Regions from separate parts of the Streptomyces sp. NPDC111802 genome, predicted to be linked through region 1. Evidence: predicted binding sites of a transcription regulator. Region 1 holds the regulator's gene; each other region holds the start of a gene.

The links. Region 1 encodes HrcA, which represses chaperone genes, less so after heat shock. Its sites were predicted from a motif close to TTNGCACTCNGNNNNNCNGAGTGCNAA; they were not measured.
Region 2: groES (co-chaperone GroES) is a predicted target of HrcA. The motif match lies at 1,927-1,953, and genes of this name have one in related genera.
Region 3: groL (chaperonin GroEL) is a predicted target of HrcA. The motif match lies at 1,539-1,565, and genes of this name have one in related genera.

What each region holds. Positions count from the first base shown of each region.
Region 1 covers NZ_JBVKCZ010000027.1:44,780-48,051, forward strand. The annotation lists gene ACZ7NC_RS27650 (MBL fold metallo-hydrolase) at 1-638, opposite strand, end outside; gene hrcA (heat-inducible transcriptional repressor HrcA) at 804-1,820, shown strand; gene dnaJ (molecular chaperone DnaJ) at 1,821-2,957, shown strand; gene ACZ7NC_RS27665 (nitronate monooxygenase) at 3,035-3,272, shown strand, end outside.
Region 2 covers NZ_JBVKCZ010000009.1:15,888-19,159, reverse strand. The annotation lists gene groL (chaperonin GroEL) at 1-1,356, opposite strand, end outside; gene groES (co-chaperone GroES) at 1,473-1,781, opposite strand; gene ACZ7NC_RS11870 (polysaccharide deacetylase family protein) at 2,024-2,815, opposite strand; gene ACZ7NC_RS11865 (polysaccharide deacetylase family protein) at 2,848-3,272, opposite strand, start outside.
Region 3 covers NZ_JBVKCZ010000011.1:73,977-77,248, reverse strand. The annotation lists gene groL (chaperonin GroEL) at 1-1,375, opposite strand, end outside; gene ACZ7NC_RS14215 (cold-shock protein) at 1,769-1,975, opposite strand; gene ACZ7NC_RS14210 (MoaD/ThiS family protein) at 2,426-2,701, opposite strand; gene thrC (threonine synthase) at 2,698-3,272, opposite strand, start outside.

The DNA.
Region 1 (3,272 bases):
CCCAGGTCCAGCAGGCGGTCCAGGGCGGCCGGCCAGTGGGACGGTACGGCGTCGGGGCCGGCCTGGGGCTCGCCGGACTCCTCGACGAGGTCCCCGCAGAAGACGACCTCCCGATCACCGGAGACCTCACCCGGCACGAGCACGACCAGGTCATGGGCCGTGTGGGCGGGGCCCACGTTCGCCAGCAGGACCTGGCGGCCACCGCCCAGGTCGAGGGTCCACTCGCCGCTCACCTGGTGGTGGGGGCGGATCAGCGCGTCCACGGCCTCCTCCGCCGCGGCCGGGTCCAGACCGTTGCCAACCGCGTCCGCGCGCAGCTCCTCACGCGCGTGCCGTCCCTCCAGCACCGTGTCCATGCCCACCGGGCCGTAGACCTCCGCCCCCGCGAACGCCGCCGCCCCGAAGACATGATCGAAGTGGGGATGCGTCAGCGCGAGATGAGTCACACGGTGACCCGCGAGCCACTGCGCCTGGGTACGCAACCGCGCGCCCTCCGCGAGGCTTGACCCGGCGTCGACGATCAACGCGGTGCCGTCCCCCACGACCAGCCCCGCCGTGCAGTCCCACACCGGAAGCCGGCACCTGCCGACCCCCGACGCCAGCCGCTGCCACCCCAGCTCTTCCCAAGTCACCGTCATAGGGCGACGCTAGCCAAGAGACCACCGCCGAGCACGGCGGACCTGGCCCGGCCTTGCCCGGGGCGTACCCCACCGCCGTACACTGGGCCGGGGACGGCTGGCACTCGGACGGACAGAGTGCCAGGAAATGCGCCAAGGGGCACGACTTCTGGAGGTGTGCGCGAGATGCTGAGTGAACGCAGGCTTCAGGTGCTGCGCGCCATCGTCCAGGACTACGTCGGGACCGAGGAGCCGGTCGGGTCGAAGGCCCTGACCGAGCGGCACAACCTCGGTGTCTCCCCGGCAACCGTGCGCAACGACATGGCGGCCCTGGAGGACGAGGGCTTCATCGCCCAGCCGCACACCAGCGCCGGGCGCATCCCGACCGACAAGGGCTACCGGCTGTTCGTCGACAAGCTCGCCGGCGTCAAGCCGATGACCCCGCCCGAGCGGCGCGCCATCCAGAACTTCCTGGACGGCGCCGTCGACCTCGACGACGTCGTGGCACGCACCGTACGGCTGCTCGCGCAGCTCACCCGGCAGGTCGCCGTCGTGCAGTACCCGTCCCTGACCCGGTCCACCGTCCGGCATGTCGAGCTGCTCTCGCTCGCCCCCGCGCGCCTGATGCTCGTCCTGATCACGGACACCGGCCGGGTCGAGCAGCGCATGATCGACTGCCCGGCGCCGTTCGGCGAGAGCTCGCTGGCGGATCTACGCGCGCGGCTCAACAGCCGCGTCGCGGGCCGGCGCTTCACCGATGTGCCCCGGCTCGTCGAGGACCTCGCCGAGGCCTTCGACATCGAGGACCGCGGCACCGTCTCGACCGTGCTCTCCACCCTCCTGGAGACGCTCGTCGAGGAGAACGAGGAGCGGCTGATGATCGGCGGCACCGCCAATCTCACCCGCTTCGGACATGACTTCCCCCTCACCATCCGGCCCGTTCTGGAGGCGCTCGAGGAGCAGGTCGTGCTCCTCAAGTTGCTTGGCGAGGCCGGGGATTCGGGCATGACCGTGCGCATCGGGCACGAGAACGCCTACGAGGGACTCAACTCCACGTCTGTCGTGTCGGTGGGCTACGGTTCGGGCGGCGAGGCAGTCGCCAAGCTCGGCGTGGTCGGACCGACCCGCATGGATTACCCGGGAACGATGGGAGCGGTACGCGCAGTGGCACGTTACGTCGGACAGATCCTGGCGGAGTCGTAAGTGGCCACGGACTACTACGCCGTGCTCGGCGTGCGTCGCGACGCGTCGCAGGAAGAGATCAAGAAGGCCTTCCGGCGGCTCGCCCGCGAGCTGCACCCGGACGTCAACCCGGATCCGAAGACCCAGGAGCGGTTCAAGGAGATCAACGCCGCTTACGAGGTGCTGTCGGACCCGCAGAAGAAGCAGGTCTACGACCTCGGCGGCGACCCGCTGTCCCAGGCGGGCGGCGCGGGCGCCGGCGGCTTCGGCGCGGGTGGCTTCGGGAACTTCTCGGACATCATGGACGCGTTCTTCGGTACGGCGTCCCAGCGCGGTCCGCGCTCGCGCACCCGGCGCGGCCAGGACGCGATGATCCGGCTGGAGATCGAGCTCGACGAGGCGGCCTTCGGCACGACGAAGGACATCCAGGTCGACACGGCCGTCGTCTGCAACACCTGTAACGGTGAGGGCGCGGCGCCGGGGACCTCCGCCCAGACATGTGACATGTGCCGCGGCCGCGGTGAGGTGTCGCAGGTGACCCGGTCCTTCCTGGGCCAGGTCATGACGTCCCGCCCCTGCCCGCAGTGCCAGGGCTTCGGCACGGTGGTGCCGACGCCGTGTCCCGAGTGTGCCGGTGACGGCCGCGTACGGTCCCGCCGGACCCTGACGGTCAAGATCCCGGCCGGTGTCGACAACGGCACGCGGATCCAGCTCGCCGGCGAGGGCGAGGTCGGGCCGGGTGGCGGTCCCGCCGGTGACCTGTACGTCGAGATCCACGAGCTGCCGCATTCGACCTTCCAGCGGCGCGGTGACGATCTGCACTGCACGGTGACGATCCCGATGACCGCGGCGTCGCTCGGCACGAAGGTGCCGTTGGAGACGCTGGACGGGATGGAGGAGGTCGACATCCGGCCCGGCACCCAGTCCGGTCAGTCGATCCCGCTGCACGGGCGCGGTGTGACGCATCTGCGCGGTGGCGGGCGCGGCGACCTCGTCGTGCACGTCGAGGTGCAGACCCCCAACAAGCTGGACCCCGAGCAGGAGCGGTTGCTGCGGGAGCTGGCCAAGCTGCGGGGTGAGGAGCGGCCGCAGGGGCAGTTCCAGCCCGGGCAGCAGGGGTTGTTCTCGCGGTTGAAGGACGCGTTCAACGGTCGCTGAGCCTGCGGGGCGTCCTGGTCCAGGCCAAGGGTCAGACCCGATTCGGACTTGTTCGGAGGACGTGACAACATGCCGTCATGTCCTCCGCGCTGACCGATCTCTTCCCGCGCCCGATCGTGCAGGCCCCCATGGCGGGCGGCGTCTCCGTCCCGCAGCTCGCGGCTGCCGTGTCCGAGGCCGGGGGGCTCGGGTTTCTCGCCGCCGGGTACAAAACCGCCGACGGGATGTACCAGGAGATCAAGCAGCTGCGGGGGCTGACTCAGCGGCCCTTCGGCGTCAACCTGTTCATGCCGCAGCCCGAGTACGCCGACCCCG
Region 2 (3,272 bases), on a different contig from region 1:
GCGCAGCGGCTCGACGGCGGCCTTGCGGACGACCGCGACACCGGTTGCCTCGTCGCCGGTCTTGCCGAGGTTGCCCTCGAGGACCTTCACGGCGTGGACCAGAGCGGAGCCACCACCGGAGACGATGCCCTCCTCGACCGCGGCGCGGGTCGCGGAGATGGCGTCCTCCAGGCGGTGCTTCTTCTCCTTCAGCTCCACCTCGGTGGCGGCGCCGACCTTGATCACGCACACGCCGCCGGCCAGCTTCGCGAGGCGCTCCTGGAGCTTCTCGCGGTCCCAGTCGGAGTCGGTGTTCTCGATCTCGGCCTTGATCTGGGCGACGCGGCCCTGCACGTCCTCGGACTTGCCGGCACCGTCGACGATCGTGGTGTCGTCCTTGGTGACGGTGATCCGGCGAGCGGAACCGAGCACCTCCAGGCCGACCTGGTCGAGCTTGAGGCCGACCTCCTCGGAGATGACCGTGGCGCCGGTGAGGGTCGCCATGTCCTGCAGCATCGCCTTGCGGCGGTCACCGAAGCCGGGGGCCTTGACCGCGACCGCGTTGAAGGTGCCGCGGATCTTGTTCACGACCAGGGTCGACAGGGCCTCGCCCTCGACGTCCTCGGCGATGATCAGCAGCGGCTTGGAGGCACCGGCCTGGATGACCTTCTCCAGCAGCGGCAGCAGATCGGCGATGGAGGCGATCTTGCCCTGGTTGATGAGGATGTAGGGGTCCTCGAGGACGGCCTCCATGCGCTCCTGGTCCGTCACGAAGTACGGCGACAGGTAGCCCTTGTCGAAGGCCATACCCTCGGTGAAGTCCAGCTCCAGGCCGAAGGTGTTGGACTCCTCGACGGTGATGACACCGTCCTTGCCGACCTTGTCCATCGCCTCGGCGATGAGCTCGCCGACCTGGCTGTCCTGGGCGGAGAGCCCGGCGACGGCGGCGATGTCCGACTTCTCGTCGATGGGGCGGGCCGAGGCCAGCAGCTCCTCGGAGACCGCGGCGACGGCGGCGTCGATGCCCTTCTTCAGGGCGGCCGGGGAGGCACCCGCGGCGACGTTCTTCAGGCCCTCGCGCACCAGCGCCTGGGCGAGCACGGTGGCGGTGGTGGTGCCGTCACCCGCGATGTCGTTGGTCTTGGTCGCCACCTCCTTCACCAGCTGGGCGCCGAGGTTCTCGTACGGGTCCTCGACCTCGACCTCACGGGCGATGGTGACGCCGTCGTTGGTGATGGTGGGCGCGCCGAACTTCTTGTCGATGACGACGTTGCGGCCCTTGGGGCCGATCGTCACCTTGACCGTGTCGGCCAGCTTGTTGACGCCGCGCTCGAGGGCGCGACGGGCGTCCTCGTCGAACTTCAGGATCTTCGCCATGACAGCGTGAGCCCTCTCGAATTCTGTGGGTTCAAAAAGACACTGCGCCCCGGGCGCCCGGCTTCTTTAAGTGGTCGCGGGGGGCCAGGGGCGCAGCTGGAAAAACTGAGGTGGTTCTACTTCTCGATGATCGCGAGCACGTCGCGAGCCGAGAGGACGAGGTACTCCTCGCCGTTGTACTTCACCTCGGTGCCGCCGTACTTGCTGTACAGCACGATGTCGCCGGTCTTGACGTCGAGCGGAAGACGCTCGCCGTTCTCGAAGCGGCCCGGGCCCACGGCCAGGACGACGCCCTCCTGGGGCTTCTCCTTGGCAGTGTCCGGGATGACCAGGCCAGAGGCGGTGGTCTGCTCGGCGTCGAGCGGCTGGACCACAATGCGGTCCTCAAGCGGCTTGATGGCAACCTTGGAGCTGGTGGTCGTCACGATCCGACCTCCCCCTTCGGAGATCTCACGGGGTTAACTGTCTGAGGTGGCGACCAGGTGGATCCGTCGTCGCGGGTGCCGGACCTGCCCGTCGCGTATTGGCACTCTCCAGTGGGGAGTGCCAGAGCCGAGACTATGACCGCGATTAGCACTCGGTCAAGCGGACTGCTAATTCCCTGCGGCGCGGCGCACCGGGTTGGCGCCAACCGGCAGCCCCCACTGGCGCAGACCGGCAGCCCGCACTACAGGTAGTCCTCCAGGCGCCCCACCGTCAGCCCACGCTCCTGGATCTCCCGCAGCAGCCTCGTCGTCCGCTCCCTCAGACTCAGTCCGGCCGGCTCCCCCGAAGGGACGGACACGATGTCGCCGGCGCTCAGCCGGACGGGTCCCTTCGCGTACGTCAGTTCGCCGTCGCCCTCCATCGCCGCCCGCCACAGCACGACCGCCGTCACACCGCAGTCGGCCGCCGCGCGGAGCGTGGTGGTGTCGTACGCGCCGTAGGGCGGGCGAAAGAAGCGGGGGCGGATGCCGAAGCGGGCGCGGAGTTTGTTCTGCTGGCCGCAGATCTCGACGCGCTGTCCGGCGTACGGAAGACCGCGCAGGGCTGCGTGGTCGAGGGTGTGGTTCTGGATCGACGCGCCGACCGCGCGCAGTCGCGCGAAGTGGCCGTAGCCCGGTCCGACCACGCTGTCCGTGAGGAACATGCTGACCGGCAGCCGTAGTTCACGGACCATGTCGACGAAGCGCGGGTCCTTCTCGGCGCCGTCGTCGTAGGTGAGGAAGACGACCTTGTGGGGCGTGCGGACGCGGTGGACCACGGGCAGCGGGTCGCCGGACGGCCACGGCGGTCTCCGCGCGGGCGGCGACGGGGGCGCGGGCAGCGGGGCGCTCAGACCCCAGTGGCGGTACGGCTGCGCTGCCGTGTGCGTCGAGTTCTTCGCCGACCGTGCCGCGCGCTCGGATCGCCCTCCACGGGGGTCGGCCGTATCCCCGGCGCCGCCGCAACCGGCGAGCAGAGCGGACGCCAGGACCATGGCGGCGAGCGCCCGCGCCCCCGGCGCCGACCTCACAGGTAGTCCTCCAGCCGGGCCACCGCGTACCCCTCGGCCGTCACCTTGTTCAGGAACCGGCGGATCATGTCGGGCATTGTGCCCTTCCAGTCCTCCCTGCCCCGGAAGTGACTGAGCACGATGTCACCCGGTCGGACCTTCCGGTCCGGCTCGCGGTACTCCCAGTGGTCGACGAACACCTCCGCGTTCCACAGCGGGACGTACTCGACACCGCAGGACTTCGCGGCGCGCAGGGTGTCCCGGTCGTAGTTGCCGTAGGGCGGGCGGAAGAGCAACGGGCGCTTGCCGTAGCGCTCCGCGATGACCTCCTGCATGCCGCAGATCTCAAACTGTTGACCGCGGTAGGAGAGGGCCGGGAGGTAGGGGTGATGGAGGGTGTGGTTGTTCAGGACCACGCCACGGCGCTGCATCCGCTTGAAGT
Region 3 (3,272 bases), on a different contig from region 1:
CCTCGAGACCACCGTTGACGGCGATCTGCTTGAGCGGGGCCTCCAGGGCGAGCTTCACGGCGTTGGCGCCGGTCGCCTCGTCACCCTCGAGGTCCAGCTTCTCGAAGACACCGGAAGCCTGGAGCAGGGCCACGCCACCACCGGCGACGATGCCCTCCTCGACGGCCGCCTTGGCGTTGCGCACGGCGTCCTCGATGCGGTGCTTGCGCTCCTTGAGCTCCACCTCGGTGGCGGCACCGGCCTTGATGACCGCGACACCGCCGGCGAGCTTCGCCAGGCGCTCCTGCAGCTTCTCGCGGTCGTAGTCCGAGTCGCTGTTCTCGATCTCGGCGCGGATCTGGTTGACCCGGCCCTGCACCTGCTCCGTGGAGCCGGCGCCGTCGACGATGGTGGTCTCGTCCTTGGTGATGACCACCTTGCGGGCGCGGCCCAGCAGGTCGAGGGAGGTGTTCTCGAGCTTGAGACCGACCTCCTCGGAGATGACCTCGCCACCGGTGAGGATGGCGATGTCGTTCAGCATCGCCTTGCGGCGGTCACCGAAGCCCGGGGCCTTGACCGCGACGGACTTGAAGGTGCCGCGGATCTTGTTGACGACCAGGGTCGACAGGGCCTCGCCCTCGACGTCCTCGGCGATGATCAGCAGCGGCTTGCCCGACTGCATGACCTTCTCCAGGAGCGGGAGCAGGTCCTTGACGGAGCCGATCTTGGAGTTGGCGATCAGGATGTACGGGTCGTCGAGCGATGCCTCCATCCGCTCCATGTCGGTGGCGAAGTACGCCGAGATGTAGCCCTTGTCGAAGCGCATACCCTCGGTGAGCTCCAGCTCCAGACCGAAGGTCTGGGACTCCTCGACGGTGATGACGCCTTCCTTGCCGACCTTGTCCATGGCCTCGGCGATGAGCTCGCCGATCTGGGTGTCGGCGGCGGAGATGGAGGCCGTGGAGGCGATCTGCTCCTTGGTCTCGACGTCCTTGGCCTGCTCGAGCAGGGCGGCGGAGACGGCCTCGACGGCCTTCTCGATACCGCGCTTGAGGGCCATCGGGTTGGCGCCGGCGGCTACGTTGCGCAGGCCCTCCTTGACCAGGGCCTGGGCGAGAACGGTCGCCGTGGTCGTACCGTCACCGGCGACGTCGTCCGTCTTCTTGGCGACTTCCTTGACCAGCTCGGCGCCGATCTTCTCGTACGGGTCCTCGAGCTCGATCTCCTTGGCGATGGAGACACCATCGTTGGTGATCGTGGGGGCGCCCCACTTCTTCTCGAGGACGACGTTGCGGCCCTTGGGGCCGAGCGTCACCTTCACGGCGTCCGCGAGCTGGTTCATGCCGCGCTCGAGGCCGCGCCGCGCCTCCTCGTCGAACGCGATGATCTTGGCCATGTGAAGTGGTCCCTCCAGGACTGGGGGTGATTCCTTCGGACCGCGCCCGCGCCCGCGACGGACGGCTCGCATGCCTTGTGATTCCTTGCACCACCCGGCCTGCGGGCCTCACCGACCCGGTCCTTCGTTGTCACTCTCACCTTCAGAGTGCTAACGCCAATGATTAGCACTCGGGGTACGAGAGTGCAAGGCGCCCGCGAAGCGGGCTCGATGGGGGGTGGCGGCCGGGCGACGGGCGGGCGCAAGCGGCTCTCGGGGATCGGGCGGGCGCTCGGCCGGACGTGAACGGGTGCCGGACAGGGCCGGACAGGTCCGGACATGGCGAAGGACCCGCACCCCGGGGAGTGCGGGTCCTTCGAAGAAGAACGTCGCTGCTGTTAGTCGACGCGTGCTTCAGGTGGTCGCGAGACGGACCATGTCCGCCTGCGGCCCCTTCTGGCCCTGCGAGATCTCGAAATCGACCCGCTGACCTTCCTCCAGGGTGCGGTACCCGTCCATCTGGATCGCGCTGTAGTGGACGAAAACATCCGCACCACCGTCGACCGCGATGAAGCCGTACCCCTTCTCCGCGTTGAACCACTTGACGGTGCCCTGAGCCATGCCTAACTCCCCTATTACTGGCCCTTGCACAGATCCACACTTCGCGGATCCGGGTCAGACCTCACCCCCCATCGGTCGGGGGCGTGCGCCGGAACGCGTCGACCGCGGCTGAATGTATCTGCCCAACTGCCGTCTGCAACAGGTCAATCGGACGAGAAATCCGGGCACGACCGGTCGGGAATGTGGGGACAATTCCGCTGACTTCAGGTCAAGTCGGACCCGGCAAACGGCACAAAAGCCGCAAAAAACCCGCACACTTTGGCTACTTCTTGTCGGGCCTGCGGCAGAAATCAAGGGCAACCGACTCGGAGATCGGCCGCGCATTCCCCAACTGTACCCCGCTCAACCACACAGAATTGCCCCCTCCGCTTCTCTCACGGAGGGGGCAATTCGATGAACTCTTAGTGACCGGGGTTACCGATGGTAATGATCGGTCATTCGGTCAGCCGGTCAGCCGCCGGCCACGGCCGGAATGATGGAGACACCCGCACCGTCCGGGGTCGCCGTCTCCAGCCCCTGCTCGAAACGCACGTCGTCGTCATTGACGTACACATTGACGAACCGGCGCAGCTTGCCCTGGTCGTCGAGCACCCGGGCGGCGATCCCGGTGTGGTTCTTCTCCAGATCGGCGATGACCTCGCCGAGGTTGGCGCCGTCGGCGGCGACCTCGGCCTGCCCGCCGGTGTAGGTGCGCAGGATGGTGGGGATGCGGACGGTCACGCTCATGCGAGGCCAGCCTCTCGGAAGGAGTCCAGGTTCGGGCGGATGGTGGCGGTGAGACCGGTACCGGCCACCGCGTCAAGGGTCTTGAGGCCGTCGCCGGTGTTGAGGACGACGGTGGTCCTGGTGGGGTCGAGGACCCCGTTCTCGATGAGCTTCCTCGTGACGCCCACCGTCACACCACCCGCGGTCTCCGCGAAGATGCCCTCGGTCCGGGCGAGCACCTTGATCGCGTCCACGACCTGCTCGTCCGTCACATCCTCCACGAACCCGCCCGTGCGGCGCGCGATGTCGAGGACGTACGGGCCGTCGGCCGGATTGCCGATCGCCAGCGACTTGGCGATGGTGTTCGGCTTCTGCGGGCGGACCACGTCGTGGCCGGCCTTGAACGCCGTCGACACCGGCGAGCAGCCCTCGGCCTGCGCACCGAAGATCTTGTACGGCTTGTCCTCGACGAGCCCGAGCTTGATCAGCTCCTGCAGCCCCTTGTCGATCTTGGTGAGCTGCGAGCCGGACGCGATCGGGACGACCAGCTGGTCCGGGAGCTGCCAGCCGAGCTGCTCGCAGATCTCGTACG